2 regions of the Streptomyces sp. NPDC002884 genome follow, and region 1 is predicted to be linked to the other one. Evidence: riboswitches for the same ligand, from Rfam matches in the RefSeq annotation. Region 1 holds a riboswitch; the other holds the start of a gene.

Region 1 (20,077 bases):
CCATGGAGGTGGAGAGGTAGATCTCCACACCGCGGCCCTCGAGGTGCTCCTTGCCGTACTGGCCCAGCTTGGGGCCGACCTCGGGAAGGATCTTGTCGGCGGCGTCGACGAGGATGAAGCGCATGTCCTCGCGGGACACCGTCTTGTAGTACTTGGCCGCGTCCCGGGCCAGGTCCTCGACCTCACCGATGGTCTCCGCGCCGGCGAAACCGCCGCCGATGAAGACGAAGGTGAGCGCCTTGCGGCGGATCTCCTCGTCGGTCGTGGAGTCGGCCTTGTCGAGCTGCTCGAGGACGTGGTTGCGCAGGCCGATGGCCTCCTCGACACCCTTCATGCCGATGCCCTGTTCGGCGAGGCCGGGGATCGGGAAGGTGCGGGAGACCGCGCCGAGCGCGATCACCAGGTAGTCGAAGGGCAGCTCGTACGCCTCGCCGACCAGCGGGGCGATCGTGGCGACCTTGCGGTCCTGGTCGATGGTGGTGACCCGGCCGGTGAGGACCTCCGCCTTGGGCAGCACGCGTCGCAGCGGGACGACGACATGGCGCGGGGAGATGTTGCCGGCGGCGGTTTCGGGGAGGAAGGGCTGGTAGGTCATGTACGACCGGGGGTCGACGACCGTGACGGTCGCCTCGCCGTAGCGCATCTTCTTCATGATGCGCCGAGCTGCGTACAGGCCTACGTACCCACCGCCTACTACGAGGATCCTGGGACGCTCCGTGGTGCTCATGCCATCGAGTATCCACCCGCTCGAGGGGGGTCGCTCGTGCGCCCCTTCACAAGCTTCCCGGGGGTGTGTGCTATCCTCCGCGGCTCGCGTGATCCACGTCATGGCGCGGAGGGGGAACCAGCGTGTAGGGCGTGACGTTGTCAATGCCGCGTGAGCTGCCTCTCCGGCCCCGGAAGGGCTCCGTGAGGGCCGCGCGGGGGACCCTCACGGGACCTCCGCGATACGTCCGCGCGCGCCTCTTTTGAACACGTTCACACGGGTGTTGGGCCCCCGGAAGGGTCAACGGAGACGCATCTGTCCTCCGACAGGGCCGAATTCCTTGTGAAGAACTTCACGAACTTTCCCGAGGGGGTGCCTCCGGAACGCGTCCGAGGGGCCGCCAAGGGCCCCTCGGGACTGCTCATACGGGCATCCTGCCTGCTCAGCAGAGTGCAAGTAGCGGGCCGGCCAAGGTCACGCGATCGACCAGGCGATGCCGTCGAGGATGTCGTGCTCGCTCACGACGACCTCCTCCGCACCGATCCGCTCCATGATCGCCAGCAGGACGAGCGCGCCCGCCGCGATCACGTCCACCCGGCCCGGGTGCATCGCCGGATGGGCCGCGCGCTGTTCGTGGGTCGCCTTGAGCAGGTCGTCGCTGATGCTCCTGACCCGGTCGACACCGATCCGCGCGTGGTGGATCTTCGTGGAGTCGTACGCCTCCAGTCCCAGGGCGATCGCCGCGACCGTCGTCACCGAGCCGGCCAGGCCGACCAGGGTGTGCGCCTCGCGCAGCGGGACCGTCCGCTCGGCGAGGTCGAGAGCGGCCTCGATGTCGGCGCGCATCGCCGCGATCTGCCCGGCGGTGGGCGGGTCGGTGACCTTCCCGTCCACGACCAGGTGCCGCTCCGTCATCCGTACACAGCCCACGTCGACGGAGCGCGCGGCGCGGACCCGGTCGTCGCCGACCACGAACTCGGTCGAGCCGCCGCCGATGTCCACCACCAGGAAGGGCTTGGCCAGGTCGGCGCGCCCGACGAGTTCCTTCGTGGCGCCGGTGAAGGAGAACTCGGCCTCCTGGTCGCCGGTGATGACCTCGGGCTCGACGCCGAGGATGTCCAGCACCCCGCGCACGAACTCGTCCCGGTTCTCCGCGTCCCGGGAGGCGGAGGTGGCGACGAAGCGCAGCCGCTGCGCGCCGTACTCCTTGATGGCGGCCGCGTACTCCCGGCAGGCCGCGAAGGTCCGCTCCAGCGCCTCGGGGGCGAGCCGTCCGGTGCGGTCGACGCCCTGGCCGAGGCGGACGATCGTCATCCGGCGGTCCAGGTCGACCAGCTCACCGGTTGCCGGGTCGGCGTCGGCGACGAGGAGGCGGATCGAGTTCGTGCCGCAGTCGACGGCGGCGACGCGGGTCATCAGGCGTTCCCCTCGGCCGGCTTGACAGCGAAGCGGCCCGACCCGTCCTCGGGCGTCTCCCCCTGCCGGCCGTCACCGGACGGCGGCTGGGGCGACACCACGCAGGTGCCCTTGCTCCACCACTGCGGGAGCATCCCCAGGGCCTCGTCGCCGAGCGGGTTCACGCCCGGACCGGCGGCCAGGGAGTGCGCGACGAGCACGTGCAGGCACTTCACCCGGTCCGGCATGCCGCCCGCACTGGGGAAGTTCTTCAGTTCCTCGATCTCGTCCCGGCGCCGGACGTAGTCCTCGTGCGCGGCACGGTAGGAGGCCGCCAGCTCCGGGTCGGCCTGCAGCCGCTCCGTCATCTCCTTCATCACGCCGTTCGCCTCGAGCGTGCCGATGGCCGAGTTGGCCTTCGGGCACGTCAGGTAGTACAGCGTCGGGAAGGGAGTGCCGTCGGGCAGGCGGGGGGCCGTCTCCACGACGTCCGGCTGCCCGCACGGGCAGCGGTGCGCGATCGCGCGCAGACCGCGCGGCGGCCGGCCGAGCTGCTGCTTGAAGGCCTCGACGTCCGCGTCGGTGGGCTCGGTGCGCGGGGTGGTCGGCGGGGGCGATTCCATGCCTGTCTTTCTATCGGTCGGTTCACTGGTCGGAGGCGTCGGACTTGTCGACGCCGTCCCAGACGTTCGAGTACCAGGGCCGGTCGGTCGCCCCGAGGTCGGCGCGGGACTGCTTGGCCGCGTCCGGGTCGATCACGACGAACCCGGTCTCCCCCGGCAGCACGTAGTGCAGCCGCTGCCGGATCTGCTGCTCGGCGTAGGCGTCGTCCTGCCAGCGCGCCTTGAGGTCCCGCAGCTGCTCGACGCGTTCGGCGGCCTGCTGCTTCTCGCGCTCCAGATCGGCGATGTCGGCACGCTGGGAGACGTACTGGCGCATCGGATAGGCCAGGGCCACGATCAGGGTGCACAGGACGAGCGCGAGGAGCGCGGCGCGGCCGGTGAGCCGGGAGCGGCGGGCCTGGCGCTTGGTCTGGGAGCGGTAGACCCGGGCCGCGGTCTGCTCGCCGAGCAGCTTGATCCTGGTCGCGGTGGAGAAACGGTCCCGGTCCTTCACGGCCACTGCTTCCCGCCTCCCGTCTCACACGTGCGTACGTCCCCGCACACGGTACGGGACCGGGTACGGGGACGTACGTACGACTGGCTAAGGCTTGACCCGGTATGGGTCAACCCGGCACGGGTCAGCCCTTGAAGCGGGGGAACGCCGAGCGGCCGGCGTACACCGCGGCGTCGTCGAGGATCTCCTCGATGCGCAGCAGCTGGTTGTACTTGGCGACGCGGTCCGAGCGGGCCGGGGCGCCGGTCTTGATCTGACCGCAGTTCACCGCGACCGCGAGGTCGGCGATGGTGACGTCCTCGGTCTCGCCGGAGCGGTGGGACATCATGCACTTGAAGCCGTTGCGCTGGGCCATCTCGACGGCGTCCAGGGTCTCGGTCAGCGAACCGATCTGGTTGACCTTGACGAGCAGGGCGTTGGCGGAGCCCTCCTCGATGCCACGGGCCAGACGCTCGGGGTTGGTGACGAAGAGGTCGTCGCCGACGATCTGGACCTTGTCGCCCAGCTTCTGGGTGATGACGTTCCAGCCGGCCCAGTCGTCCTCGTACAGCGGGTCCTCGATGGAGACGAGCGGGTACGCGGAGACGAGCTCCTCGTAGTACTCGGTCATCTCGGCGGCCGAGCGGGACTTGCCCTCGAACTCGTACTTGCCGTCCTTGTAGAACTCGGACGCGGCGACGTCGAGCGCGAGCGCGATCTGCTCGCCGGGCACGTAACCGGCCTGCTTGATGGCCTCGAGGATGAGGTCGAGCGCGGCGCGGTTGGACTCCAGGTTCGGGGCGAAGCCGCCCTCGTCGCCGAGGCCGGTGGACAGACCCTTGGTCTTCAGCACCTTCTTGAGGGTGTGGTAGACCTCGGCGCCCCAGCGCAGGGCCTCGGAGAAGGTCTCCGCGCCGATCGGGGCGATCATGAACTCCTGGATGTCCACGTTGGAGTCGGCGTGCGAGCCGCCGTTCAGGATGTTCATCATCGGCACCGGGAGCAGGTGCGCGTTGGGGCCGCCCAGGTAGCGGAACAGCGGCAGGTCGCTGGCCTCGGAGGCGGCGTGGGCGACGGCGAGCGAGACGCCGAGGATGGCGTTGGCGCCGAGCGAGCCCTTGTTGTCGGTGGCGTCCAGGTCGAACATGGCCTGGTCGATCAGGCGCTGCTCGGTGGCGTCGTAGCCGACGAGCTCCGGGCCGATCTGCTCGATGACGGCGAGGACGGCCTTCTCGACACCCTTGCCGAGGTAGCGGTTGGGGTCACCGTCGCGGAGCTCGATGGCCTCGAAGGCACCGGTGGAGGCGCCGGACGGAACGGCGGCACGACCCGTGCTGCCGTCGTCGAGGCCGACCTCGACCTCGACCGTGGGGTTGCCTCGGGAGTCCAGGATTTCCCGGGCTACGACGACGTCGATGGACGGCACGAGCATCTCCTTCTTGGGATGTGACGCTGGTTGTGCGGGGCCCAGGGACCGTGACGATCCCTTGCTGAGCCTTGCGACTAGAGCCTAACCGCCCCGGAGCCGTCGGCAGCCGACCGACCGTCCCGTGGACAGGGAGACCGTACCTATTGTTTCCGCCCGGAACAAAGGGGGTGGCCGAGAAAGGCCGACAGGAAGTGACGAACGGGCAAAGAGAAACCCCGCTCCGGTGCGTACGGGGGAACACGCACCGGAGCGGGGAGCCCGTGGGGACGGGGGGTGACCCTCACGAGGTCTCTTCAGTGTGCCGACCTCGGATGTGAGGGCGCTGTGGCTTCTCTGGGGGCCAGGTGTCACTTCGGGCGCAGCGTCACTTCGGACGCCGCGTCACCGCGCGCCCAGCGTCACTTCAGGTGCAGCTGCTGGCCCGGGTAGATGAGGTCCGCGTCGACGACGATGTCCTTGTTCAGCTCGAACAGCTTCGCCCAGCCGCCCTTGACCTTGTGCTTCTCGGCGATGGAGCTGAGGGTGTCGCCCTTGACGACCTTGTACTCGCCGTCGCCCTTCTTGACCTTCTTGCCGGTCGGGGTGGTGACCGTCTTGGAGGCGGCCGGGCGGTCGGTCGAGCGGGAGGCGCTCTGCTCCTCGGTCGAGCGGCTGGTGGTGCTGCCGCTGTCCGACGAGCCGGAGGAGCCGGACGAGCTGGACGAGCCGGAGCCCGCGGCGCTGCCGCCGTTGTAGGCGGCGCCGGACAGGCCGGTGCCGCAGACCGGCCAGGCGCCCTTGCCCTGGCCCGCGAGGACCTTCTCGCCGATGGCTATCTGCTGGGTCTTGGAGGCCTGGTCGGCCTGCGAGGCGTAGGCGGTGCCGCCGTACGCGGCCCAGGTGGAGGCGGAGAACTGGAGGCCGCCGTAGTAGCCGTTGCCGGTGTTGATGGACCAGTTGCCACCGGACTCGCACTGGGCGACCGCGTCCCACTCGGAGGCGGTGGCGGCGGAGGCGTTGCCGGCCGCCATCAGCGGGGCGGCGATGGCGACGCCGGTGACACCGGCGAGCGTGGCGACACGGGTGACCTTGGAGGGACGGCGGTGCTTGCCCTTACCGGAAAACAGCATGGTGGATCCCCTCACCGACGCCTGCGAGGTGAGCTGTCGGGTTCGGGCCGTGTGAGTTGCCCGGCCACTTCCTCGTCCGCCGGAGCGCTGCTCCGTGGGAGGTGTGGCTTCACCCCGAGCCGTTCCGGTCAACCGACCGGCGCGGCACTTACCTTGGGTCCCCCGCTCCTGCCTACGGCGCTTGCGCGACGACTGTTCCCGGGTCGTCGCTGGCAGGATTCGGCGTTGCGACGGCCGGGGCTCGGGTTGCCGAGCGGCCTCGACCGTAGACACGCGATCGGCGGAATTTCAAAGACGATCAGGGCTTCTGAGACTCATCCCACACTTTCACCAAATCGGACATTCGGCGCGAAGCGTGACGTGAACTCCCGCTGTTTTTCTTGGGCTTTGCGCCCTATTGGACCCCTGTGTCGAGGGTCTGACCGGCGGCGATGTTGCTCGGGTCGACGCCGATGAGGTCCCTGTTCTCGGCGTAGAGGGCGCGCCATCCGCCGTCGAGGCCAAGGGAGTCGGCGATGGACGCGAGGGAGTCGCCCTCCTGGACCACATAGGTGGCCGCGGCGTGCCGGCCGGCGGAGGCGGTGGTGGTGCCGCCCACGCCGGTGTCGGTCGCGCTCTTGGTCGCCGGCTCGTCGGCGGTGGCGCCACGGTGGCGGCCGGAGCCGAGGGAGCTGGTGTCGACGAGGCTCCAAGAACCCTCGTCCTGGCCTGAATTGTCTGAGTCGTCCGCTTCCGGGGTCGCCGTGGGCGAGTCGTCGCCCGTCGACCCGCTCCGGCCGCCGGAACCGCCGGACGTGCCGGAGTCGTCCGTGGCGGCGGAGGAAGAGGACGAAGGGGAGGAAGCGGACGCCGAGGGCGAACCGGAGGAATCGGCGGACGAGTCGGACGATCCGGTCGAGGAGTCGTCACTCGTCGAGGAGCCCGAGGATCCGGACAACCCCCTGGACAGGTCGGACAATCCGGAAGACCCAGATGAGTCGGACGAGTCGGACGAGTCGTCCGCCACGCCGGTGTCCACGTTCAGCGCGCCGTTCTCCTGGGTGAGCCCGGAGGTCAGCCCGCAGGTGCCCCACGCGCCGATCCCGTCGGCCGCGAGCACCTTCTGTGCCACGGCGATCTGCTGGCTGCGGCTGGCCAGGTCGGCGCTCGTCGCGTAGTCGAGGCCGCCGTACGCCTCCCAGTCCTTCTGGGTGAGGTTCAGGCCGCCGTACTCGCCGTCACCGTCGTCGGCGCTCCACGAGGCGCCGGTCTCGCACTGCGCCACCTTGTCCCACACCGTGCCGTCGGCCGCGCTCGCGCCGGAGGCGGCGAGCAGCGGGATGGCGATGGCGGAGCCCGTCACTCCGGCCGCGACAAGGAGGGCCGGGGCCTGGCGGGGGCGACGGTGACGACCGTTCCCGGAGAGCATGCGAGGGGCCTTTCTCTGGACAGCACTGACCGGCGCGGCGGTGAGACCGATGCTCCGCGCTGACGAGTGAACGTATCGGCAGACGATCACTTGTCACAAGTTAATGCCGCGCAGATCACGTGAAGATCACAGACTTGAGTGTTGGTCACCTTTGCTCCGCCGAACGGTCACACTCCGGCTGACATCCGGTCAGACATGGACCGCTTATGAGCCGGAATGCACCGGAGTGAACTCGACCGGCAGCGTACGCAGTCCGCGCATGATGAGCCCACCGCGCCACCTCAACTCGGCCGGATCCACGGCCAGTCGGAGATCGGGCAGCCGGGTGAGAAGGGTGGCCAGCGCGGTCTGGCCCTCCAGCCGGGCCAGCGGGGCGCCCAGGCAGTAGTGGATGCCGTGGCCGTAGCCGAGGTGCTGGTTGTCGCGGCGGGACAGGTCGAGGGTGTCGGGATCCGAGAAACGCGCCGGGTCACGGTCGGCGGCCGCCAGCACGACGAGAACGGGATCGCCCGGCGCGATGTCCTGCCCCCCGACGCTCAGCGGCTCGGTCGCGAACCGCCAGGTGGCGAGTTCCACGGGGCCGTCGTAGCGCAGGAGTTCCTCGACGCCGGTTTCGAGGAGGCCGCGGTCGCCGTCGTCCCCGGTGAGCGACCGCTGGAGACGTTCACGCTGCTCGGGATGGGTGAGGAGGGCGTAGGTGCCGTTGCCGATGAGATTGACGGTCGTCTCGAAGCCGGCGAACAGCAGGATGAAGGCCATGGCGGCGGCCTCGTTCTCGGTGAGGTGCTCGCCGTGGTCCGAGGCGCGGATCAGGCCGGAGATGAGGTCCTCGCCGGGAGCCGGGTCGGCGGGGAGCTCCGCGCGCTTGCGGTGGATGAGCTCCAGCAGGTAGCCGCGCATCTTCTTCACCGACCGCGCGACCCCGCCCCGCGGACCCCCGCCGTGCCGGATCATCATCCCCGCCCAGTCGCGGAAGTCGTCCTGGTCCTCGCGGGGCACGCCCAGGAGGTCGCAGATCGCGTAGATGGGGAGAGGGAAGGCGAAGTCGTGGATGAGGTCGGCCCCGCCCTCGGCAGCGAACCGGTCGATGAGCTGATCCGTCAGCTCCTGGACGCGCGGCGCGAACTCGGCGACCCGGCGGGGCGTGAAGGCCTTGCTGACGAGCCGTCGCAGCCGGGTGTGGTCCGGCGGGTCGATGTTGAGCAGATGCGTCATCAGCTCGGCCTTGCGCTCACCGGGGATGCCGGTCTTGCCCTTGGCGTGCGCCGGTTCGTCATGATGCGCCGGGTTCTTGGAGAGCCGCTGGTCGGCGAGGGCCTGTTTCGCGTCGGCGTACCGGGTGACCAGCCAGGCCTCGACACCGCTGGGCAACACGGTGCGGTGCACGGGCGCGTGCTCGCGCAGCCAGGCGTAGGCGGGGTAGGGGTCGGTCGCGAACTCCCAGGTGAAGAGTTCGGGAGCGGTGCGGTCCGGGTGGTCTGTGTCGGGCTGCTCGGTCACTCCTCGACCGTAGCGGTGTCCTCGACCTGTTCCGCGAGGGCCTTGCGCGCGCCGGGGTGCCCCATGTCGGCGGCCCTGCGATACCAGAGGATGGCTTCGGCGGGGTTGTCCTGTTTGCCGAGGAGGAGGGCGAGCCGGTAGGCGGCATAGGCGTCGCCTTGGGCGTAGCCCTGCTCGTACCCCTTGCGGGCATCTTCCAGGGACCCCGTCTTCTCCGCCACGACGGCCTGGTGCGTGGCATCCAGCCGCCCCTCGCCGGCGAAGTAGTCCGCCGCGTCGCCCAGGCTCTGTCGCGGTTTGCGGATGTCGGCCAGCAACTCCGCGGCCCCCTCGTCGCCGTCGGCGGCGGCGCGGGCCAGCAGTACCTCGGCCGCCTCCTCCTCGTGGCTCAGCAGAAAGGACACGGCCGCGCTCCGGGCGACGGGGGCGTAGCCCTGCATCTCGGCGCCGATGTAACAGTCCATCGCCTCGCTGAGGTCGCCGCGTCCGAGCAGCAGGTCACCCAGCCGGTGTGCCGCCGCCATGTCACGGCCGGCCGCCGCCTTGCGCAGCCACTGCTCGGCCAGCGCCAGATGCGCCTCCCCGAGCAGCCGCGCCTCCGGACCATCGGGCTTCGCCTCGGCCGCCGTCCGCAGATAAGGCAGCGCCTCCTCCGCCTCCCCCCGTCCGAGGAGCCGCTCGCCGACCTGCCCCGCCAGCTCCGTCCTCCCCGCGTCCACGGCCCTGCGCAGCCAGTCCAGTGCCGTGGCCTCGTTCTCGGAGAGCAGGCTCAGCAGGTGCATCGCCCCGGCGTCACCCTCCTGCGCCCTGGCCGAGAAGACGACGTCGGCGGTGGCACGGACGTTGAGGTGCACCCCGGTGTCGTACTTCGTCCCCTCCAGCGCGCAGCGCCAGACGGCGTCCGGGACGGCCCTCGCGGTCTCCTGCTCGGCGTCGACGACCAGTGAGCCGTACGGCCGCCAGGTCTCCTCGCTCTCCCCCACCCGAAGCGGCGCTCCCGGTACCAGCATCCCGGTGACCCCGTGCAGCGGCTGGACGGCCCAGTCGACGGCCTCCTGGAACGACTCCGGCTGCGCCCGCCCCGCCGGCCGGTGCGCGCCGTGAGTGCGGCACGCCTCCTCCAGCAGCCGGCGGGGGATGTCCCCGGTGACGCCACAGCGGGCGAGGTCCGTCGCGGCCCGGATCAGCAGGTGACCGTACGGATGGCGGCTGTTGGAGTACCCGGCCCGCTGCCACTGCGCCCGGAGTTCCGCGCCGATGGCCAGGTACTGGGTGACACCGGTGGCGCCGCGCCGGTCGAGTGCCTCGCCGAGCAGGTCGTCGCGCAGGGCGGTCAGCCGCTCGACCTCCTGCTCGCTCCAGCGCGAACTCACCCGCTCCGACCGTGCCAGCGTCATCAGCCGGGACGCGGGTCCACCGCCGAAGCGGTGCGCGTCGTACAGGTCGTCGCCCATCGTGGCCACCACCGGGACACCCAGCGTCCTCAGGTCGGCCAGCAGGACCACGGTCAGCCCGTGCTCGCCGAGGTGGCCCTCCAGTTCGTCCAGCCAGAGCACGTACCCGCCGTCCCGGCCGCGCAGCAGGGCGGGCAGTCCGCGCAGGTCCGTGCCGGGAGCGGGCGCGTACACCCGGGTCCGGGGGTCCGTCTCGCGGACGACGGCCGCCCAGGCCGTCCTCGACTTGCCGGTGAGCGGCCCGCCCGTGATCACCAGCAGTCTGTCCCGCGCGGTCCAGCCCCGCAGCGTCTCGTCGATGTCGCGGGGGACGTACGGCGGCAGCGCCGGGTCCGCCGAGTGCCGCCCGGCGGGCCGCACGCCCAGGGTCACCAGGTCGGCGTCCGCCACCGTGGGCCAGCTGCCGGGGTCGGGCACCGCGAAGACGCCGGGCGGCGGTGCGTAGGTGTGCTGGTTCAGGACGCCCACCACCTGGCCGTGGTAGGTGCCGCCGTAGTAGCCGACGGTGTCGCCGGAAGAGGGCCGGGCAGCGGGCTCGGGGGGCCGCGGAGCCTGCTCGAAGCGGTCGATCAGCTCGAACAGGCCGGTGAGCGATCCTTCCTCGCCGGACAGGAGCGCGGCCTCGAAGTGCCGGCCCTCGACCGCAATGAGCGTCTCTTCCAGGCCGTCGGACGGAAGGGTGATCTGTACCGGGACCGCCCCGGCTCCCCCGTGGCGCGCGAACCACGCGACGAACGCCCGCCGGATCTCCTCCCGGTTCTCCGACAGCAGCCCCCTGTTGAGCACCTCCGCGGCCCAGGCCGCCAGCTCCTCCGACTCCCGTTCCATACAAGCCCCCGCACCCCACGAACCGGATCAGGAACTCACCGTACTAACCATCCACCCCCTCGACACCCCGGATCGCGTCCCGGTACGCCCTGGCCGCCGCGCGCAGGGCCGCCTCCGGGTCGACGCCCTCCGATTCGGCTCGCGCCGCCAGGGCGAGCAGTTCGTAGCCGATGCCCTCGGCCGTCGGCAGCGGTACCTCGAGCCGTGCCGTGCGGGCCCGGGACACCAGCTTCGCCGCGAGGGCCAGTCCGGGCTGGTGGAGGGGTACGCCGTCCGTCACCGACTCCCGCCGCTTCTCCGCCGCCTTCGTGCGGAGCCAGTGCTCCTTCACCTCCTCCGGGGTGGTGGCGGTGGCGTCGCCGAAGACATGGGGGTGGCGGTGGATGAGCTTGGCGACGATCGTGCCCGCCACGTCGTCGACGGAGAACGGGGACTCCTCGTCCTCCTCGGCGATGCGGGCGTGGAAGACGACCTGGAGCAGCACGTCTCCCAGTTCCTCGCGGAGTTCGTCGTGGTCGCCGTCCTCGATCGCCTCGACCAGTTCGTACGACTCCTCGACCGCGTACTTCGCCAGGCCCTTGTGGGTCTGCCGGGAGGACCACGGGCATTCGGCGCGGATGCGGTCCATGACCTGGACGAGGTCGAGGAGCCGGGCTCCCGGGAGGTCGTAGGAGGCGGGGAGCAGTTCCAGGTCGGGCATGGACACACGGCCGGAGCCGGCCAGGCGGGCCAGGCCGTCGGTGAGGGCCGGTTCGCCCTCGCCGGTGGCCACGACCACGACCGTGCGGCCGCCGGCGCAGGCGGCGAGCAGTTCCTCGGCGGCCGGGGAGGTCTCCTCGACGGTGATGCCCGCGTCCCGCAGATAGGGCAGCTGCGGATGCGCGCCGTCCGCGCACAGCACCCGGTCCGCCGTGCGCAGGGCCTGCCAGGCGGGCCAGGACAGCAGACCGGGGGCGACCCGGTGGCTGGTGGTGAGCAGGACGACGCGGCCGGGGGCCTCGGCCTCGGTGGGAGCGGCGGCGGAGCTGATGGCGTTCACACCCCGAACGTAACCCACGCCCGTCAGCGCCCTCGCGAGTTATCCACAGGGAGGACCGGCCGGTCGTACGATCACATGGTCACGTCGGCTGCTGCGTTCCCGCCGCCGAGATCTCCCGTACCCAGGGCGTCTTCGCGTCGACGCGGGCGACCTTCTGCGCGTCCCAGTTCCCGTAGCGCGGGTTGAGGTCGACGTCGAGCGCCTTGGACGCCTTGGACAGCGCGTTCCAGAAGGCCGGCTGGCTGGTGTTCGTGCCGAGCTCGGTGGCGAGTTTCTGGGCCTCCAGCTGGAGGCGGAGGTTCTCGTCGAGGCGCTGCGGCGGAATGCCGTACTGCTGGAGCCATGCCGCCTCCAGGCCCTGCGCGCCGCCCGCCTGCTGCTCCAGGCCGGCCCGCATCTCCTGGACCTCCCGACGGCTGACGGTGATGCCCGCGTCCTGCGCGGCGCGGTGCAGCACCTTGTCGAGGACCATGCCGTGCAGGGTGTCCCGGGCGAGGGAACCGGTCTGGGCGACGGCCTGCGCGTACTGGGCGTCGTCGGTGACCGCGGCCCGCTGGGCCGTGCGCACCTCGTTCACCCGGCTCTCCAGCTGGGCGACGGTGATCCGCTGGTCGCCGACCACGGCCGCCGCGCCGGGATGCGCGTCGTTCCCACAGGCGGCGAGGAGCGGGGCCGCCACGATCGCGGCGGACAGCAGGAGCGCGGTGCGACGACGGCGGTGCAAGGAAACCTCCCGAGGAGATTGTGCGACGGTGCACAAAGTCTTGCGGTGATCGATGTTAGGCAGTGGGACGGCTGGGGCCAACCCATTCGACCAACGATTCACCAGGACTTCGGGCACCGCCGCGCCCGCTCGTCGCCCGCTCTTCGGTGCGAGGGCTCAGCCCCACGCGCGCGGGGCGCCCCTGGCGAGGCCGATCCGGTTCAGCCGACGATGGCGACCGGGGCGTCCCACGCGTCGCGGTCCACGGTGATCGTGTAGCCGCCGCGGGTCTCCTTGCTGTTGACCATGTACTGGTGACCGCGGCTGTGGCCGGTGTACTGGGTGGCGCCCCACGGCCAGTCGGTCGTCGTGGTGTCCTTCTTGTCCCACAGCGCGTACCAGAGGTTGCCCGGCAGGTCCGTCTTGTTCGTCGCGGTGGCGACGGCCTTGGCGCTGGAACTGCTGAAGCCGTAGTAGCCGGCCCGGTAGACCTTGGCGCGCAGCGTCTTGGTGAAGGAGCGCACATACGTCAACACGGCGTCGTTGCACGCCTTGTCGGTGATGTCGTAGGGCTCCATGTCGAGGTAGACCGGGCTGCCGGCCTTCATGCCGAGCGCCGAGGCCTTGGCGACCGCGTCCGCGCCGTCGGTCGCGCCGAGGGAGGCGGCCGTGGCGGCGGTGAGCTTCTCGGGGCTGGAGCCGGTCTGGCAGGACGGCTGGGCGCCCACGTAGATCGGGATCAGCTTCCAGCCGGCCGTGTTGACCGACTTCACCCAGGAGGCGGTCAGGTTGGGCTGCGCGCAGCCGCGGTTCTTGCCACCGACGTAGACGGCGGCGCCCCCGTAGTAGCCGTCGGTCTTCCAGGCCTTCATCGCGGCCAGGGAGGGCGCGGTGCAGGCGTCGAAGGCACGGCCGGTGTACGTCTTCTGGGCGGGCCAGGTGGTGGCCGCCATCGAGGTCTGCGCCGCTATCCCCGCCCCCGCGAGGACGGCCGCTCCGGCCACGCCCCACGTGATGTATCTGCGCTTTCTGGACTGCCGGTGCTCGGCCATCCCCACCCCATCGTTCGTCTTCGCGTACGGCGTTGTCGCTGCGTACGGTCGTGTCTGGCTGAAGTCCCCTGATTCGGTGCGACGATACGGCCTCGGCTCGACGTCCAGCACCGGACGGATCGCACGGTAACCCGCGGCCTCTCACCGGTCGGGAAACACAGCGCCCTCATCGCCACAAGATTCGCTCATGTCACAGTAAAGAAGCGATGACCTGAAGCGGCCTGTCCGTGTCCTACGCTTGCCCCAGGTGACTTGGGGGGCGACATGACAATGCCGACGATGACGACCGGGGCGGGCGCGGAGAGACGGCTGACGGCCGGCTGGTTCCAGCGGCTCGCCTGGGTGGTCCTGGTCTGGTGCTCACTGGGCTTCCTGGTCTGGGTGCCCTTCCTGTACGTGGCGACCCGCCGCGGCCTCTCCTCGGACTGGGTGGCCTTCGGCTCGTTCGCGCTGTACGAGTGCGTGATCCTGCCGTGGGCGGTGATCACGCCCGACGGCGACGGGGACGCCTTCTTCGGCATCGCCATACTGGTGACCCTGCTGACGGCGACGGTGCTGCTGCTGTCCGCGGTGTTCGACAAGAAGATCCCGGCCGCCCAGCCCGCGTACGGGGCGCCCATGGCCCCTCAGGGCCAGCCGTATCAGCAGGGGTACCCCTACGGGCGGTAGGGCCCGCGCGCGACAGACCTGGGGGCTCGGCGCGAGGTGACCCCGTGGGCGCCACCTGCCGGTGACACCGCGCGTCTCCCTCACAGAGGGTGCCGCATCCACACGTTGGGCTCGACGTACACCGCGTGGTCCCGCTCCGGCTCGCACCGCACGGGGACCAGCGCGCCGGGCACCTCGATGTCGCCCCGGGTGTCGAAGGGCAGCCCGGTCCAGCGCCGCCACTCCGCCAGCGAGCCCGCCACCGTCATCGACGCCGGCGCGACCCGCTCGATGCTCGCGCCCGCCCGCACGTGCACCCGCAGCCACGGGTCGTACGGCAGCCCGTCCTCCCGGACCCGGTGCGCGTACTCCTCGATCGGAGTGCGCGGCTCGAGATGCTTGGCGTTCGGCCGGACCGGGGCCACGACCTCGGTGAAGCCCTTCGCCCGGGCACTGTCCCTCATCGCCGCCAGCATCCGCCCGGACAGGCCGAGGCCCTGCGCGTGCGGGGCGATGACGATCGAGATCGCGCTCACCGTGTCGGGCCGCACCCCGCTCCGCCGATCGGCGAAGGCCCAGACGAGCACCTGGTCCCAGCCCCGGGCGGGCAACCCGCCACGACCGTCGGCGTGCAGGGCGAACGGCACGCTGTAGGCATGGGCGACGACCTGCTCCTGCTCGTCCTGCGCGAACAGCACATACTCCGGGAACTCGACCGGGATCCGGCCGTAGTGCCCGTTGCCCACCAGGTCCTGTGTCGCGAACTCCGGCCAGGTATCGGGCATGTCCTGGACCGGACCGAGCATGTCGGGACGATCGGCGAGGCTGGACACCTTCAGTTCCATGCGGTCACGGTAGGCGAGGAGACGACCAGCCGGGACCGGATTTTCAGCGGCCTCGACGGCCTCGACGGCCTCGACGGCCTTGGCGGCCTCGGCGGCCTCGGCAGTTTCGGCGCCCCGGGCCCCCTCGGTCGTTTCAGCCGCCCTGGGTGCTTCGGCGGGATCGGCGGCCCCGGCGGCCTCTTGGCGGCCCCAGACGCTTCGGGCGCCTCGGCGGCTTCGGCCGCCCCCGGTGCTTCGGCGAGCTCGGCGGCTTCGGCTGTCCCAGGCGCCTCGGCGAGCTGAGCGACTTCGGCAGCCGCCGAGGCACCTGGAGCACCGGGGCTGCCGTGGGGTCGTCATAGGGCCGCAGGCGCACTGCCGGCCTGCTCACCCCGCGTGGAAACGCTCCGGTGCCTTCGTGGGGTTGCCCCCGGTGGGGAGTTTCTGGGCGGGGCAGGTCTCCAGGACCTTCTCCATCGCGGACTTCTCCGCCGCGGTGACCCACAGTTCGTACTTCTTCTTCACGGCGACCTGCGCCGCGACATAGGTGCACCGGTAGGCCTTGTTGGGCGGCAGCCAGGTCGCCGTGTCGCCGTCCCCCTTGGAACGGTTGGTGCTCGCGTCGACGGCCAGGAGGTTGAGCGGATCGTTGGCGAGAGCTATCCGCTTGCCGGCGTCCCAGTACTTGGCGCCCTTCTGCCAGGCGTCGGACAGGGCGACCACATGGTCGATGTCGACCTTGCTGCTGCCACGCCGGTACGTCACGTCCTTCCCGGAGTACGGGTCCGACTCCAGTACGCCGTAGGACACCTTGCACACGCCGCCGGTGAACTTCACCTCCTCCAGATCGCGCTTGAGGATGTCGTCGCGGGTGTCGCAGCTGTTCGAGTCGGTGTCCGCCCAGGCGGAGCCGAACTTCTCCCGGTCGTAGCCGGTCTTGGGTGCTCTCCCCTTCACCGTCAGCGACTCGGCCGCCGCGAGGGCCGCTCCGCCGCTCCCCGCACCACCGCCCGCCGTCGCTCCCGCACCACCGGAAGCCGAACCCGCGCCGGAACCGGAGTCCGAGCCGGTCACCTGCTCCTTGCATCCGGCCACCGAAACGGCACACATCAGCACAGCGGCAACCGCCGCCCCGCCCCTCAGACGCCTCACGCGCCCCTCCCCTTGCCTGCCCGACACCACCCCGCACAGGGCGCTTTCCCCTGACGGGGACTGGCACACACGGTAGCGAGGGGGCGCTCGGGGGCAGTCGGGAGGTCCAGACCACCCGCGACCCAAGTGGGCATCTCGTACTTGTCGGGAATATCGTCGATGGAGACACCTCCGGAAGGAGCTCTGGATGGGCATCCTCGACAGGTTCAAGAGCAACAAGGCGGCGCAGGACAAGGCCAGGAACATGTCCGACGCCGCGGAGCGGAAGGCGAACGAGAAGACGGGCAACAAGTACGAGTCCCAGGTCGACTCCGGGCAGCAGAAGCTGCACGAGCGGCTCGGCATGGACGAGGAACGGCCCGAACAGCCCTAGCCCGCAGAATCGCCCCGGACCCGGCCGCAGATTCGGCCGCAGCCCGGCCCGAAGACTCATGGGGGCCGAGCCACCGACATCACCCGGCACATGAGGCCGCCCGCGCAGAGCCAACCCGCCGCGGGCGGCTTCGCCCTGCCACCCGCGGCGGCGGCGCCGCTCACACCCTCCCGATGCCGAGCGTCGACTCCGAGGGCAGCAGGCCGGATCCCAGCACCGCGACCCAGTAGTCGCCGAGAAGCGCGGCCAGACGCTCCGTGGACTGCGGGCCGAGAGCCTGCCAGGGGCCGAGGGCCAGCCGGTCGGTGTCCTGTTCGATGCGGCGGCGCAGGTCGCGGCCCGCCTCCGTCGCCGTACCGTCCGTCTCCAGCAGCCCTCTGGACGTCAGCCGCTCGCTCGCCGCCGTCCACTCCTCGTGGGTCCAGCCGCGGCTCTCGAAGCGTTCGACGGACGCGGCGCCTATCGCGGCGAAGGAGACGAGCGCCTCGGTCGGGTCGAGGCCGGCGAGGAGCAGGGCGGCGAGGTGACCGTCCCCGCGGTGCTCACGCAGGACGGTCGCCGCCTGCCAGAGCTGGAGGTGGGGCTCGCTCGGCCAGTCCAGCGCGGCGTTGGCCGCGGCGAGCGGACGCCCCGCCGTGTCCGCCGCCTCGGCGGCGCGGCGGGCGAGGGCGGCGGCCTCGGCCAGCTCGGGGCTGTCCACCAGGTCACCGAACAGCTTGCGGTACAGCCGGTCGATGCCTCTCAGTCTCGCCGCCAGGGCGGCTTCGGGGGCGGCGACCTTCCAGGCGCCCTCGACATGCCGGGCGACCATGCCGGGCCGGAAGCTGTAGAAGGCCGAGGTCACCGCCTCGGCGCTCACCGGTCCCAACGGGGCCGCACGGAGCGGGAAGTAGCTCCCCCAGCGGTCCTCGGTCGAGTAGCCGAGCGCGCCGGCCTCCTCGAAGACCTCCGGCGCGTAGTACATCACCGCGTGCAGCGGCTCCAGCAGATGCCAGAGCCGACGGGCCTGGCCGGGCGCGACCTGTTCGCCCCGCTCGGCCTGTTCGCCCCGCTCGCCTCGCTCGGCCTGTTCGGTCACCTGGTTCTCGCGATTCTCGGACATGACGTCTCCCCCTCGTCGCGTTCGGACATCGGCCACAACTTGACACTGACAAGATTGCCCGAGCCTCGCGAACTTGTCAATGACTAGATACCGCGTACGCTGCTGCCCATGAACGACCGCCCCTACCACCACGGTGACCTGCGGCGCGCCATCCTGACCGCCGCCCTCGACGTCATCGCCACCGACGGCCCCACCGGCCTGAGCCTGCGCGACCTGGCCCGCCGCGCCGGCGTCTCGCACGCGGCGCCGGCCCACCACTTCCGGGACCGCACGGGTCTGCTGACGGCGATCGCGGCGGAGGGACACGGTCTGCTGGCCACCGCGCTGGCGGAGGCGGCGGACCTACGGGAGGCGGGCGCGCGCTACGTCCGCTTCGCGCGCGAGCACCCGGCGCACTTCCAGGTGATGTTCTCGCCCGGGCTGCTGCGCGCCGACGACCTGGAGCTGACCACGGCCCGCGCCCTGTCCGCCGCCGCCCTGACCGACGCCATCGCCACCACGGCACCCCCACCCACATCCACATCCGCACCCGCACCCGCACCCGCACCCGCCGGGGACGGCACGGACGCCCGGCGGGCCCGTATCGCGGTCTGGTCCCTGGCCCACGGCTTCGCCACCCTCCTGCTCGGCCACAACCTCGACGGCCTCCTGGGCGACGAGGACCCCGAGGAGGTGTTCCGCGCGCTGCCCATGAACCTGTTCCCCTCCGCCTGAGGCCGGCGGGGTCCCGGCGCGCGCTTGACCCTGACGCCGGTGTCAGGGTCCGACGATCGCCCCATGAGCCAGCAGAACAGCAGCCGTACCGTCATCGTCACCGGCGCCGGCACCGGGATCGGCCGCGCCACCGCCCATGCCTTCGCCGCGCAGGGAGCGCGCGTGATCGCCGTGGGCCGGCGCCCGGCACCCCTCGCCGAGACCGCCGCGTACGACCGGGACCGCATCGTCCCGCTCGCCGTGGACATCACCGCGGAGGACGGACCGGCCACCGTCGTCGGTACGGCCCTGGAGCGGGGCGGCGGCCGTGTCGACGTCCTGGTCAACAACGCGGCGGTCGTCGACACCAAGTCCCTGCGCACCTACACGCGGGACTCCGTCCGGCCCCAGCTCGCGACGAACCTGATCGCCCCCGTCCTGCTCACCCAGGCCGCGCTGCCCGCCCTCACGAACACCCGGGGCGTCGTCGTGAACGTGACGACGGCCGTCGGACAGCGCGGCTGGCCCGGCAACTCCCTGTACGCGGCGGGCAAGGCGGCCCTCGAAGTGCTCACGCGCAGCTGGGCGGTCGAGCTCGCGCCGCTCGGGATCCGCGTCGCCGCGGTGGCGCCCGGCGCGGTCGAGACGCCGATCGCCGACCACAGCGGCCACACCCCCGAGCAGCGGGTGGCGATCCGCGAGTGGCAGCTCGCGCACACCCCGCTCGGCCGGGTCGGCCGGCCGCCGGAGATCGCCTGGGCGATCACCCAACTGGCCTCACCCCAGGCGTCGTTCATCACGGGCGTGATCCTCCCGGTGGACGGCGGAGCGGTGGTCGCATGAGACTGGCGCGCATGCAGCAGCCCGGCCCGGACGACGACGACCGCCTCCGCCCGCGTGAGGATCCCTCCCGTCCGCCCGGACGCCCCCTGCGCATCGGCGAGGTCGGCAGGGCCACCGGAGTCTCACCGCGCGCCCTGCGGCACTACGAACAGGCGGGACTCATCGACTCCGAGCGGGCCGCCAACGGCTACCGGCTCTACGACCCCTGCGTCGTCGTCCGTGTCCGCAACATCCGTCATCTGGTGGACGCGGGACTCACCCTGGACGACGCACGCGTCTTCCTGCCGTGCCTGGACCGGGACGTCACGGCGTCGCCGCCGAGCGGCCGCAATCTGCGGGTCGCGCTGCGGCGCCTCGCGGTCATGGACGAGCGCATCGCGGCCCAGGTCGCCGTCCGCAACCGTCTCGCGTCGGCCCTGGCCGAGGCCACCGGCGGACGGATCCGACCGGTGGCCCGATGACCGAACACGACCACGACCACGACCACGACGGCTACAACGACCGCGACCGCGACGGTGGCCCGGTGGCTCGCCCTACGACCCCAGGACCGATGCCAGCAGCTCGCCTACCCAGCCCAGCAGTTCCCGTCCGACCAGCGGCTTGCCGCCGACCTTCGCGGTCTTCGGACGGGGCACCAGGATCTGGTGCGCGGCCGGCTTCAGGACGGTCCCGGGGTAGAGCCGCTTGAGGCGCAGCTCCTGGGACTCGCGCAACTCCACCGGCG
Region 2 (10,993 bases), on a different contig from region 1:
GAACCCCCCGTCGCTTGACCGCACTTCGCCACCGGCGCCTCCGGGAGCGGGCCCGCTCCCGGTCCCGGCGCTGTCCGAAGGCGTCCGCGTGCGCGTGCTGCGCCTCGTATACGGCGACCCGCGCGCCGCCGCCGAACTCGTCGCGCGGCTGACCGAACGGCAGGCCGCCGGCCTCGACCCGCTGCCGGCCGAACCCGCCGATCTCGCCCCCGAGACGCTGCGCGCCCACCGCCGCGAGGTCCGCGCGCTGCCCGACGGCACCCGGCTGGTGCTCCTGCTGGCGGCCGCCGACCAGTACCCGGTGGCCACCCACGCCTTCCTGCGCGCCGTCGCCGCCGCCCGCCTCGACACCCGGCCCCTCGACGCGGCCGAGGCAGCCGGGATCGCCTACGCCACGGCCGGCGGGGTCGGCTTCCGCGACGCCTGGACCCGGATCGCCGCGTACGAGACGGCGGCCCCGGCCGACCGGCGCGACGCCCACCGACTGCTCGCCCGCGTCCTGCACGGCCCGGCGGAGACACCCCGGCGGTCCTGGCACCGGGGCGCGGGCGCGCTCGGGCCCAGCACGCGGCTCGCCGCGGAACTGACGGCGGCCGCCGACCGGGCGCGCGCCGCCGGCGACCCGGCGCTCTCGGGCGCCCTCGCCGAACGCGCCGTCGAGCTCTGCACGGACCCGGGCGAACGGTCCCGGCTCCTCGCCCATGCGGCGGCCGACGCCTGGCACCGCGGCGACGGCGACCGCTCCCGCGCCCTGGCCGCCCGCACCGACGCCGACGCCCTCACCGGCATCCTCGCCCTGCGGACCGGGCACGCGGGGGAGGCGTTCGACGCGCTGCTGGCCGGGGCGGCACGGGCGGCCGGGACGCGGCCCGCGCCCGGCGACCCGCCACCGGCACGAAGCGCCACCACCACCGCTTCCCCCACCACGACCGCTTCCCCCACCACGATCGCTTCCCCCGGCACCACCGCCTCCTCCGGCACCACCGCTTCCCTCGCCTCCGCCGACCTCACTGCCTCCGCCCTCTCCCGCGAGTCCCGCGAGTCCCGCGAGTCCCGCGAGTCCCGCGAGTCCCGCGAGTCCCGCGAGTCCCGCGAGTCCCGCGAGTCCCGCGAGTCCGGGGAGTCCGGGGAGTCCGGGGAGTCCGGGGAGTCCCGGGACCATCGCGAGGCAGCGGGCTCAGCCCCCCTCACCCCCGTCGCCCACTTCCTGGCCCGAGCCGCCGAAGCCGCCGTCTACACCGGTGATCTGCGTCGATGCCGTGAGGCGACGCTCGTCGCGGCGCAGTCGGGCGTCGACCCGCCCGGTGTGCTCGGCGGCCTCGCCGCGGCCGTCGACGGGCGGTACGAGGACGCCCGCGACCTGCTGGAGGCCACCGCCGGACGGTGCGGTCCCGGCGGCGACCCCACCCTCCTCCTGCACGCGGGCATCGCCGCCCTGATGCTCGGCGACCACACCCGCGCCGCCACCGCCACGGTCCGGGCCGCCGCCTCCGCCCGCGCCCGGGGCGTCACCGCCGCCGTCTCCCAGGCGATGGAGTTCCGTGCCTACGCCGACTTCTGGACCGGCCGCCCGCGCGCCGCCGAGGCCGCCGCGCTGGACGCCCTGCGCCAGGCGTACGCCACCGGACAGGACAACGGCGCCTGCCATCTCCAGGCCGCTCTGGCGATGTTCGCGGCGCTCACCGGCGACGAGGACCTGTGCCGGGAGCGGGCCGCGGCCGCCCGGTCCTACGCCCTCGCCCATGCCCTGGGGCTGCCCGCCGCCCTGGCGCAGTGGGCGCTCGCCTTCCTCGACCTCGGCTCCGGCCGCTTCGACGCCGCCGCGGCCCGGCTGCGCGCGCTCGCCGCCTCGGGCCCGGGCCACGGCCACCGGGCCATCCGCCACCTGGCCACCCCGCACTATGTCGAGGCGGCCGTGCGCACCGGCGAGACCCGGGTGGCGCGCGCCGCGCACGCCGACTACGACCGCTGGGCCCGTGCCGTCGACAGCCCCGACGACCTGGCCCTCAGCGCCCGCTCCCGGGCCCTGCTCACGCCGGGCGCCGACGCCGTCGAGCACTACCGCACGGCGCTGCGCCTGCACGCCGAAGGGACGCGCGCCTTCGAACGGGCCCGCACCGAACTGCTGTTCGGCAGTGCGCTGCGCAGGCTGCGCCGCCGCACGGAGGCCCGCGACCGGCTGCACAGCGCCCTGGAGGCGTTCGAGTCCTTCGGCGCCCCGCACTGCGCCGAGAGCGCCCGCGCCGAACTGCGCGCGCTCGGCGCCCCCGCGGCCCCCACCCGCGGCGACCGGCGTCCGACGGCCCACCTGACCGCCCAGCAGCTCCTGGTCGCCCGGATGGCCGCCGACGGTGCCACGAACCGGGAGATCGCCGCCCGCCTCGCCCTCAGCCCGCGCACCATCGACCACCATCTGCGCGGTGTCTTCACCCGCCTCGGCATCCGCTCCCGCATCGAACTCGTACGGCTGCTCGCGGACGCGGAGAACGGCTAGGACCCCGAACCGGTCCGCTCGCGGAAGGCCTCCGCCTGCCAGGTCCCGTCCAGCCGTGGCGCCAGCCAACCGGGCGCCACGGTACGGAAGTCGGCGGGTTCGAGAGCACCGGCTCCCGACGGCAGCGCCCCCAGCAGCGGGGCCCCGGCCACCTCCGGCAGATCCACGACATTGCAACGGGACGCAAGATCGGGGGAGTCGGGCCAGCTGCCGATCACGACCCCCAGCAACTCGACTCCCCGTACGCGCAGTTCACGGGCCGTCAGCTCCGTCGTGTTCAGCGTGCCGAGGCCCGCCGAGGCCACGACCAGCACCGGCGCCCGCAGCAGTTGCGCCGCGTCGGCCAGCGTCCCGCCCGCCTCGTCGAACCGGACGAGCAGCCCGCCCGCCCCTTCGACGAGCACCAGGTCGTGTTCGGCGGCCAGCTTCTGCGCCGCCTCCGCCACGTCCTGCGGCCGCACCGCCGCCAGGCCCGCCCTGCGCGCCGCCGTCGCCGGAGCCAACGGCTCGGGATAGCGGGCCAGTTCGGCCGTCGTCACCGCGCCCGCGAGCCGGGCCACCTCGGCGGCGTCCCCGCTCTCGTCCGCCCGTACGCCGGTCTGCGCGGGCTTGAGGACGGCCACCGACCGCCCCGCCGCGAGCGCCGACGCGGCGACCGCGGCCGTCGTGACGGTCTTGCCGACCTCCGTGCCCGTCCCCGTGATCACCAGGATCGGCATGTTCATCCCTCCCGCGCCGCGGCGCACACCGCGCGCGCGATCCGTGCCACGTCCACGTCACCGGTGACGTACGGCGGCATCGTGTAGACCAGATCGCGGAACGGCCGCAGCCAGACGCCCTCGCGCACGGCGGCCCGAGTGGCGGCCGCCATGTCCACGGGGCGATCGAGCTGGACGACGCCGATCGCGCCGAGGACCCGGACGTCCCGCACACCCGGGATCTCCGCCGCCTGAGCGAGTCCCTCCCGCAGCCCCGCCTCGATCCGTTTGACCTCCGCGAGCCAGTCCTGTCCGAGCAGCAGCTCGATCGAGGCGCACGCGACGGCCGCGGCCAGCGGGTTGCCCATGAAGGTCGGCCCGTGGGCCAGGACCGGCACCTCGCCCCGCGAGATCCCGTCGGCCACCCGGGACGTGCACAGCGTCGCCGCCATCGTCAGGTAGCCGCCGGTCAGCGCCTTGCCGACGCACATGACGTCCGGGGTCACCGCGGCGTGCTCCGCCGCGAACAGCGCGCCCGTGCGCCCGAACCCGGTCGCGATCTCGTCGAACACCAGCAGCACGTCGTGCGCGTCGCACGCCTCGCGCAGCACCCGCAGATACCCGGGGGAGTGGAACCGCATCCCGCCCGCGCCCTGTACGACCGGCTCCACGATGACCGCGGCCAGTTCGTCGGCGTGCCGCCCGATCGTCTCGCGCAAGAGGTCGGCGTACGCCTCCTCGAACTCCACCGGAGGCGCGTCCACGAAGACCTGTCGGGGCAGCACCCCGGTCCACAGGTCGTGCATCCCGCCCTCGGGGTCGCACACGGACATCGGCTGCCAGGTGTCGCCGTGGTAGCCGCCGCGCCAGGTCAGCAGGCGTCGCTTGGCCGGGCGGCCCAGCGAGCGCCAGTACTGGAGGCACATCTTCACCGCCACCTCGACCGACACCGAGCCGGAGTCGGCGAGGAAGACATGCTCCAGACCCTCGGGAGACATGTCGACAAGGAGCTTCGCCAGACGTACGGCGGGCTCGTGGGTGAGCCCGCCGAACATCACATGACTCATCCGGCCCAGCTGATCGCGCACGGCCTCGTTGAGCACCGGGTGGTTGTAGCCGTGGATCGCCGACCACCAGGACGCCATGCCGTCGACCAGCTCACCCGAGCCGTCCGCCGGCCGCAGCCGGACCCCGCTCGCCGACTCCACGACGAGCGGTTCGACCCGGCCGGGCATCGGACCGTACGGGTGCCACACGTGCCGCCGGTCGAGTTCCAGCAGCTCGGGCACCCCGAGCGGGGGCAGCTCAGGCATTGGGCGCGAGATCGGTACCGGCGCCTCGGCGGCGTACGGCGACCAGGTCCGTACGGGCCTCGCCGACCGCCGCGGTCGCCGCCGGGGCCACGGCCGCGGTCGTGGCCGGGGCGGAGCCGCACACACCGCCGCCCTCGTGCGAGCCGCACCCGGAGTCCTCGTGGGAGCCGCAGCCACCGCCTTCGTGGGAGCCGCAGCCACCGCCCGCGTGGGACCCGCAGGCCCCGCCCGCCGTCGCCCGGTGCTCCGGCAGGGTGACCTGCTCCGCGCCCTCCACCTCGAAACCGGCGTCCGCGATCATCTCCAGGTCGGCCTTGCCGGCCTGGCCCTCGGTCGTGAGGTAGTCGCCCAGGAAGATCGAGTTGGCCAGGTGCAGGGCGAGCGGCTGCATGGTGCGCAGATGGACCTCGCGGCCGCCCGCGATGCGCACCTCGACGTCCGGGCAGACGAACCGCACCATCGCCAGGATGCGCAGACAGCGCTGCGGGGTGAGGTTCCACTCCTTGGCGAGCGGGGTGCCCTCGACCGGGATGAGGAAGTTGACCGGGACGGAGTCCGGATCCAGCTCGCGCAGCGAGAAGACGACGTCCACCAGGTCCTCGTCGGACTCGCCCATGCCGGCGATCAGACCCGAGCACGCCGACAGACCGGCCGCGTGCGCCTTCTGCACCGTGTCCACCCGGTCGGCGTACGTGTGCGTGGTCGTGATCTCCCCGTACGTGCCCTCGGACGTGTTCAGGTTGTGGTTGTAGGCGTCGGCGCCCGCCTCGCGCAGCCGTTCGGCCTGGCCCTCGGAGAGCAGGCCCAGACAGGCGCAGACCTCGACGCCCTCGTTCTGGTCCTTGATCGCCTTGATGGTGCCGGCGACCCGGTCGACGTCACGGTCCGTCGGACCGCGCCCGGACGCCACCAGACAGACCCGCTTGGCCCCGCCCGCCAGCCCGGCCGCCGCCGCCTGCGAGGCCTCGTCCGGCTTGAGCCAGGTGTACTTGAGGATCCCGGCCGTGGAGCCGAGCCGCTGGGAGCAGTAGGAGCAGTCCTCGGGGCACAGCCCCGACTTGAGGTTGACGAGGTAGTTCAGTTTCACCCGTCGCCCGAACCACTGCCGGCGCACCCGGCCGGCCGCGGCCACCACGTCCAGCACGTCGTCGTCGGAAGTGGCCAGTACGGCCAGCGCTTCCTCGCGGGTCGGCAGCTCGCGCCGAAGCCCCTTGTCCACCAGCGTGTTCAGCAGGTCCATGAGAGCCGATCCTGTCCTACGCACCCGCTCCGGGCCAAGGTAGGGATCGCACAACACACCGGGTTCGACGTGTGGGTATTGCCACACCGTGGGTGGGCGGTCGGCCCGCTAGTGTCTGTCCGCTACCTACAAAAGCCCGGAGGACCCATGGCGTTCGGCTGGATCGACGAACAGGCGGAGCTGCGCCGCCGGGCCGGACTCGTACGGACGCTGCGGCCCCGCCCGGCCGACTCGCCGCTCCTCGACCTGGCGAGCAACGACTACCTGGGCCTCGCCCGCCATCCCGAGGTGACGGAGGGCGCCGCGGCGGCCGCCAGGACCTGGGGCGGCGGTGCGACCGGCTCCCGGCTCGTCACGGGCACCACCGAGCTGCACGCCGAGCTGGAGCGGGAGCTCGCGGAGCACTGCGGCTTCGAGGCGGCCCTCGTCTTCTCCTCCGGGTACGCGGCCAACCTGGCCGCGGTCACCGCGCTGGCCCCCCACGGCTCGCTCATCGTCTCCGACGCGGGCAACCACGCCTCGCTCATCGACGGCTGCCGACTGGCCCGCGGCACCACCCAGGTCGTCGGGCACGCCGACCCGGACGCGGTGCGCAAGGCGCTCGGCACGCACGACGGCCCGGCCGTGGCCGTCTCCGACACGGTCTTCTCGGTCGACGGCGACGCCGCCCCGCTGGCCGCCCTGGCGGCCGCCTGCCGGGAGTACGGCGCCGGACTGGTCGTCGACGACGCCCACGGGCTCGGTGTGCTCGGGGAGGGCGGTCAGGGCGCTCCGTACGCGGCGGGTCTGGCGGGCGCCGACGACGTCGTCGTCACGGCCACGCTGTCCAAGTCGCTGGGCAGCCAGGGCGGCGCCGTACTGGGTCCCGCGCGGGTGATCGAGCATCTGGTGAACGCGGCCCGGACGTTCATCTTCGACACGGGTCTGGCCCCGGCGGCGGCGGGCGCGGCGCTGGCCGCTCTCGGACTGCTGCGGCGGGAGCCGCAGCGCGCGCGACGCGCGCGTGAAGTGGCGGGCGAGCTGCACGCGCGCCTGACGGCCGCGGGTCTGGCAGCGGTGCGTCCGGACGCCGCGGTCGTCTCCGTGCGTGCGCCGTCCCCGGAGGGGGCCGTGCGCTGGGCGGCGGACTGCCGGTCGGCAGGCCTGGCCGTGGGCTGCTTCCGTCCTCCTTCCGTGCCCGACGGCATCTCGCGCCTCAGGCTGACCGCGCGTGCGGACCTCTCCGGGGCCGAGCTGGAACGCGCTGTACGGGTGATCGGCGAAACACGACCATGAGTCGGCGTGACACGGCCGTGGACCGCCGCTGACCGCTCCGGCTGCTCCGGTTCGGTCAGCGGACCCGCGAGAACACTGCCGTGAAGCCCGACCAGCTCTCGGGGGAGAAGAGCAGGGCGGGTCCGGCCGGGTCCTTGGAGTCGCGTACGGCGAGCAGACCGGCCCAGGGGCCGGAGGCCGGCCGGGCCGTCTCCACACAGTTGTTCGCTCCCGTGCTGTAGCTGCTGCGCAGCCACCGCACATCCGGGAGACGGTCGGGATCGGTACTGGAAGGTACGTTCCGCGGTGGTGCGGACATGGTGCCTCCTTACGCGCCGTCGGCTATCGCGGCGATGTAATCCGATGAGTCCCCGGGCGAAAGGGCATGCGCCCGAAGGGCGTTGAAGGCCTCGGTGTAGGCCTGGAGGTCTTCTTTCCGTTCGAGATAGAGGCTACTCGTCAAGTGGTCGAGAACAACCACGTCCAGATCAGAAGTGCGCGAAAATGAGAAGATAACGAAAGGGCCGGTTACCCCGATATGCGCTCCGGCGGCGAACGGCAGTACCTGGAGCCGGACTTGGGGCAATCGGGCGGCTTCCACGAGCCGGCCCAGCTGTCGCGCCATCACCTCGGGCCCGCCCACCTCCCGCCGCAGCACCGCCTCGTCCAGTACCGCGCACAGTTCCAGCGGCGGTTGCGCGCGCAGCACGTCCTGGCGGGCCAGCCGTACCTCCACCAGGGTGTCGAGCTGGTCCTCGTCGCCCCCCTCCACGGCCGCCCTGGTCACCGCGCGTGCGTACTCGGGCGTCTGCAGCAGTCCCGGCACCACCGTCGTCTCCAGGGTGCGCATCGCGCTCGCCTGCGACTCCAGGCTGATGAAGTCCCGGTAGGTGGGCGGCAGCACCCCGCGGTAGGCGTGCCACCAGTGGTCCCGGCCGCCACTTCCGCCGTCGCTCGCCAACGCCAGCATCAGCTCCCGCAGTTGCGGATCCTCGACACCGTAGGCGTCGAGGAGTAACCGCACATCGGCCGGTTTCGATCCACTGATACCGGTCTCGATGCGGCTCACCTTGGACTGGTGCCAGCCCACGAGCCGGGCCGCCTCACCACTGGTGAGCCCCGCCTGGGCGCGCAGATTGCGCAGTTCGGCGCCCAGCTTTCGGCGACGCACCGCGGGACCGTGCTGCATGGGTCCCTCCTTACTCCTATCGGGCCGACCAAATACGCTCTGCCGTCGCAGAGTTCACCGCATTGGGCGACAGATATATGCATATCTTGGTGGATCCCACCCGTGACCGGCGCGGTAATGGCAGTCTGGCGAAGAAGCACCAGTCCGGGACCGTACTCGAACCATCCGCACCGTGTCGGGCTCCCGGTCCCGTGGGAAAGGGACGACGTCGCCATGGCAGATCACCTGGAAGCATCCGTCACTCTGCCGAGCGATCCCGCCTCGGTGTCCACGGCCCGCGGCTTCGTGGCCGACGTCCTGGGGGAATGGGGTCTTCCGGCGGACACGGAGGCGGCCGACGCCATCCGGCTCATCGTCTCGGAACTCGCCACCAACGCCGTACAGCACACCTTCGGGCAGTCACCCACCTTCACGGTGGACCTGGTCCTCGACCGTGACGAACACCTGCGCGTCGGGGTCACCGACAGCCACCCGCGCTTCCCCAAACGACTGCCGGCCGCCGTCCAGCAGGACAACGGCCGAGGCATGGTGATCATTCGCTGGCTCACCGCGGAGTGCGGCGGCAGGCTGAGAGTGCGGCCCACCCGGGAGGGCGGCAAGACGGTCACCGTCGAGCTCCCGTGGGCCGTCCCGGCGACGGAGCCGGTGGCCGGAGCTCTGACGGCCCCGGCGGAGGGTGAGCTCCCGGGGCGTTGAAGGCGCGTCAGGACGCCCCCACCGCCCCGGGAAAACCAGCCCGTGACCCTGGCAGGCCCTAGCGGACCCGCCCGTACCAGACGCTCTTGGTCCAGATCTTCTGGAGCTTCACCACGTCGCCGGTCTTCGGCGAGTGCCAGATCTTGCCCTTACCCGCGTAGATCCCGACGTGGTACACGTTCGAGCCCGAGTGGAAGAACACGAGGTCGCCCGCCTTGCGGCTGGACGACGAGATGTGCTTCGTCTTGTTGTACTGCTGGGCCGCCGTGCGGGGCAGGCTCTTGCCCGCCTTCTTGAACGAGTACAGCGTGAGCCCCGAGCAGTCGAACCTCTTCGGTCCGGTGGCGCCGTACTTGTACGGGGCACCCTTCTTCGAGGCCGCGATCTGGAGCGCCTTCGTCGCCGGTGTGGCGGCCGCGGCGTCGGGGGCGAGCCCCGGGACCACGACGGAGCCGCCCACGGCGGCGATGGCGAAAGCCGAGGCCGTACCGGCCCGGGCCATGAGCGACGGGACACGATTGAGCGCAGTCATGCGCAACCCTTCGTCAGCCGCCTGTGAAGGATGACCTGTCGGATTCGGGCTGGCGAAGTTGCCCGGCCGCTGCTGCGGCTTCACCCCAAGGGCTGCTCGGCCCGGTCATGGCGTGACCGTTCCGGCGACCCGTCGTGCTTGGGTCCTCCACTCCTGCCGATGCACTCCTGTCGACCGGTCATCCGTGCGGCGGCAGGACTCGGCGTCCGCCCGGACCGCCCCGCCGCTTGTGGCGGGGGCTTGTCGTCAGTCAGGGATCTTGGCTCACCGATGTCCGAAAATCCCAACGGAACCGGGGATTTGTGGGGTTACTCACCACTCACCCGTTCGGGTGGACACCCTGATGGGGGATCAGGTGTCAAGGCGCCTCAAGGCCTCCCACCAGCGGTGGAGTCCGCTGTTCCGCCCGAAGAGCGCCCTTTTGCGCAACCTCGGAGGGTCCGGGGGAGCAGTAGACGCTCCGCTGAACGGGGGTACCTCTTCTGGGCCGTTTCGACTCCGGTCCGGTCGTCACGTCCCGGGCGTGAGCGGTCCGGACCGGAGGTGGGCCACTCGGGTCAACTGTCGGAGAGCGGGGGCAGCGTGACACGCGCGGTGCGGCGCTCTCCGTCCAGGACGCGCAGCGCCCGCGCGAGCGTCGGCGCGTGCAGCTCGCTCTCGCCCCGCTGGTGCATCAGCGTCAGCGCGTCGCGCAGCGCGGCCGCCTTGGTCACCAGCGCCTGGGCGGCGCGCAGTCCGCGGTAGGTGTCGCCGTGGTGGGCCGGGTTGATCCGGCCGAGCATGTCGACCACGTCGAGGTAACCGTCGATCAGCTCGGCCTCCGCGCGGGTCAGTGCGGGCAGCGGCGGCAGCTCGGGCACCATCGGCGGCTCACCTCCCGCCGGACGCGCCGGCCGAGGCCCTGCGGCCGGGGACGATCCCGTCCACCAGGCCGTACTCCACGGCCTCCTGGGCGGTGAGGAACCTGTCCCGCTCGATGTCCGCGGCCACCTGCTCCGGCGTCCGTCCGGTGTGCCGTACGAGCATCTCCTCCAGGCCCGCGCGGGTGCGTGCCAGCTCCTCGGCCCGTACGGCCAGGTCGCTGGCCCGTCCCTCGAAGGGCTCGGGCGGGGACGGCTGGCGGATCGTCATCCGCGCGCCCGGCAGTGCGTACCGCTTGCCCGGCGTGCCCGCGGCGAGCAGCACCGCGGCGGTCGAATCCGCCCGGCCCAGGCAGGTCGTCCCGACGTCGCAGGTGACGAAGCGGATGGTGTCGTAGAGGGCCGTCATCGCGCTGAAGGAGCCGCCGGGGGAGTTGATGTACAGCGCGATGTCCCGGTCCGGGTCCTTGTGCTCGAGGTACATGAACATGGCCGTCACGTCGTTCGCCGAGATGTCGTCGATCGGCGTCCCCAGGAAGACGATCCGCTCCTCCAGCAGCTTCGAGTACGGGTCGACGGTCCGGTGCCCGAAGCTCGTGCGCTCGGTGAACTCGGGCAGTACATGGCGGGCGGACGGTCGGTTCATCGGAGCCCCCTCCTTCTGCGTCTGACGGCATCTGTAAAAAATGTACAGGACGTACGTGACGTTAGAATGGG

The links. Region 1 has a riboswitch for cyclic di-AMP ahead of ABT070_RS31495 (transglycosylase family protein). Riboswitches for the same ligand answer to the same signal wherever they lie in the genome.
Region 2: another riboswitch for cyclic di-AMP. It lies ahead of ABT070_RS04860 (C40 family peptidase); the one in region 1 lies ahead of ABT070_RS31495 (transglycosylase family protein).

What each region holds. Positions count from the first base shown of each region.
Region 1 covers NZ_JBEOVB010000021.1:28,014-48,090, reverse strand. The annotation lists gene ABT070_RS31520 (NAD(P)/FAD-dependent oxidoreductase) at 1-727, opposite strand, end outside; gene ABT070_RS31515 (Ppx/GppA phosphatase family protein) at 1,181-2,122, opposite strand; gene ABT070_RS31510 (DUF501 domain-containing protein) at 2,122-2,724, opposite strand; gene ABT070_RS31505 (FtsB family cell division protein) at 2,747-3,223, opposite strand; gene eno (phosphopyruvate hydratase) at 3,342-4,628, opposite strand; gene ABT070_RS31495 (transglycosylase family protein) at 5,024-5,734, opposite strand; cyclic di-AMP (ydaO/yuaA leader) riboswitch at 5,738-5,924, opposite strand; gene ABT070_RS31490 (LysM peptidoglycan-binding domain-containing protein) at 6,129-7,142, opposite strand; gene ABT070_RS31485 (cytochrome P450 family protein) at 7,347-8,642, opposite strand; gene ABT070_RS31480 (tetratricopeptide repeat protein) at 8,639-10,924, opposite strand; gene ABT070_RS31475 (nucleoside triphosphate pyrophosphohydrolase) at 10,968-11,963, opposite strand; gene ABT070_RS31470 (SurA N-terminal domain-containing protein) at 12,043-12,687, opposite strand; gene ABT070_RS31465 (glycoside hydrolase domain-containing protein) at 12,888-13,718, opposite strand; gene ABT070_RS31460 (hypothetical protein) at 13,998-14,387, shown strand; gene ABT070_RS31455 (GNAT family N-acetyltransferase) at 14,468-15,211, opposite strand; gene ABT070_RS31450 (HNH endonuclease family protein) at 15,578-16,342, opposite strand; gene ABT070_RS31445 (antitoxin) at 16,530-16,715, shown strand; gene ABT070_RS31440 (SCO6745 family protein) at 16,876-17,817, opposite strand; gene ABT070_RS31435 (TetR/AcrR family transcriptional regulator) at 17,926-18,531, shown strand; gene ABT070_RS31430 (SDR family NAD(P)-dependent oxidoreductase) at 18,595-19,353, shown strand; gene ABT070_RS31425 (MerR family transcriptional regulator) at 19,440-19,814, shown strand; gene mfd (transcription-repair coupling factor) at 19,887-20,077, opposite strand, start outside.
Region 2 covers NZ_JBEOVB010000002.1:89,146-100,138, forward strand. The annotation lists gene ABT070_RS04820 (helix-turn-helix transcriptional regulator) at 1-2,494, shown strand, start outside; gene bioD (dethiobiotin synthase) at 2,491-3,213, opposite strand; gene ABT070_RS04830 (adenosylmethionine--8-amino-7-oxononanoate transaminase) at 3,216-4,505, opposite strand; gene bioB (biotin synthase BioB) at 4,498-5,745, opposite strand; gene ABT070_RS04840 (8-amino-7-oxononanoate synthase) at 5,893-7,020, shown strand; gene ABT070_RS04845 (DUF397 domain-containing protein) at 7,076-7,318, opposite strand; gene ABT070_RS04850 (helix-turn-helix domain-containing protein) at 7,328-8,188, opposite strand; gene ABT070_RS04855 (ATP-binding protein) at 8,402-8,884, shown strand; gene ABT070_RS04860 (C40 family peptidase) at 8,943-9,416, opposite strand; cyclic di-AMP (ydaO/yuaA leader) riboswitch at 9,420-9,590, opposite strand; gene ABT070_RS04865 (hypothetical protein) at 9,974-10,279, opposite strand; gene ABT070_RS04870 (ATP-dependent Clp protease proteolytic subunit) at 10,287-10,922, opposite strand.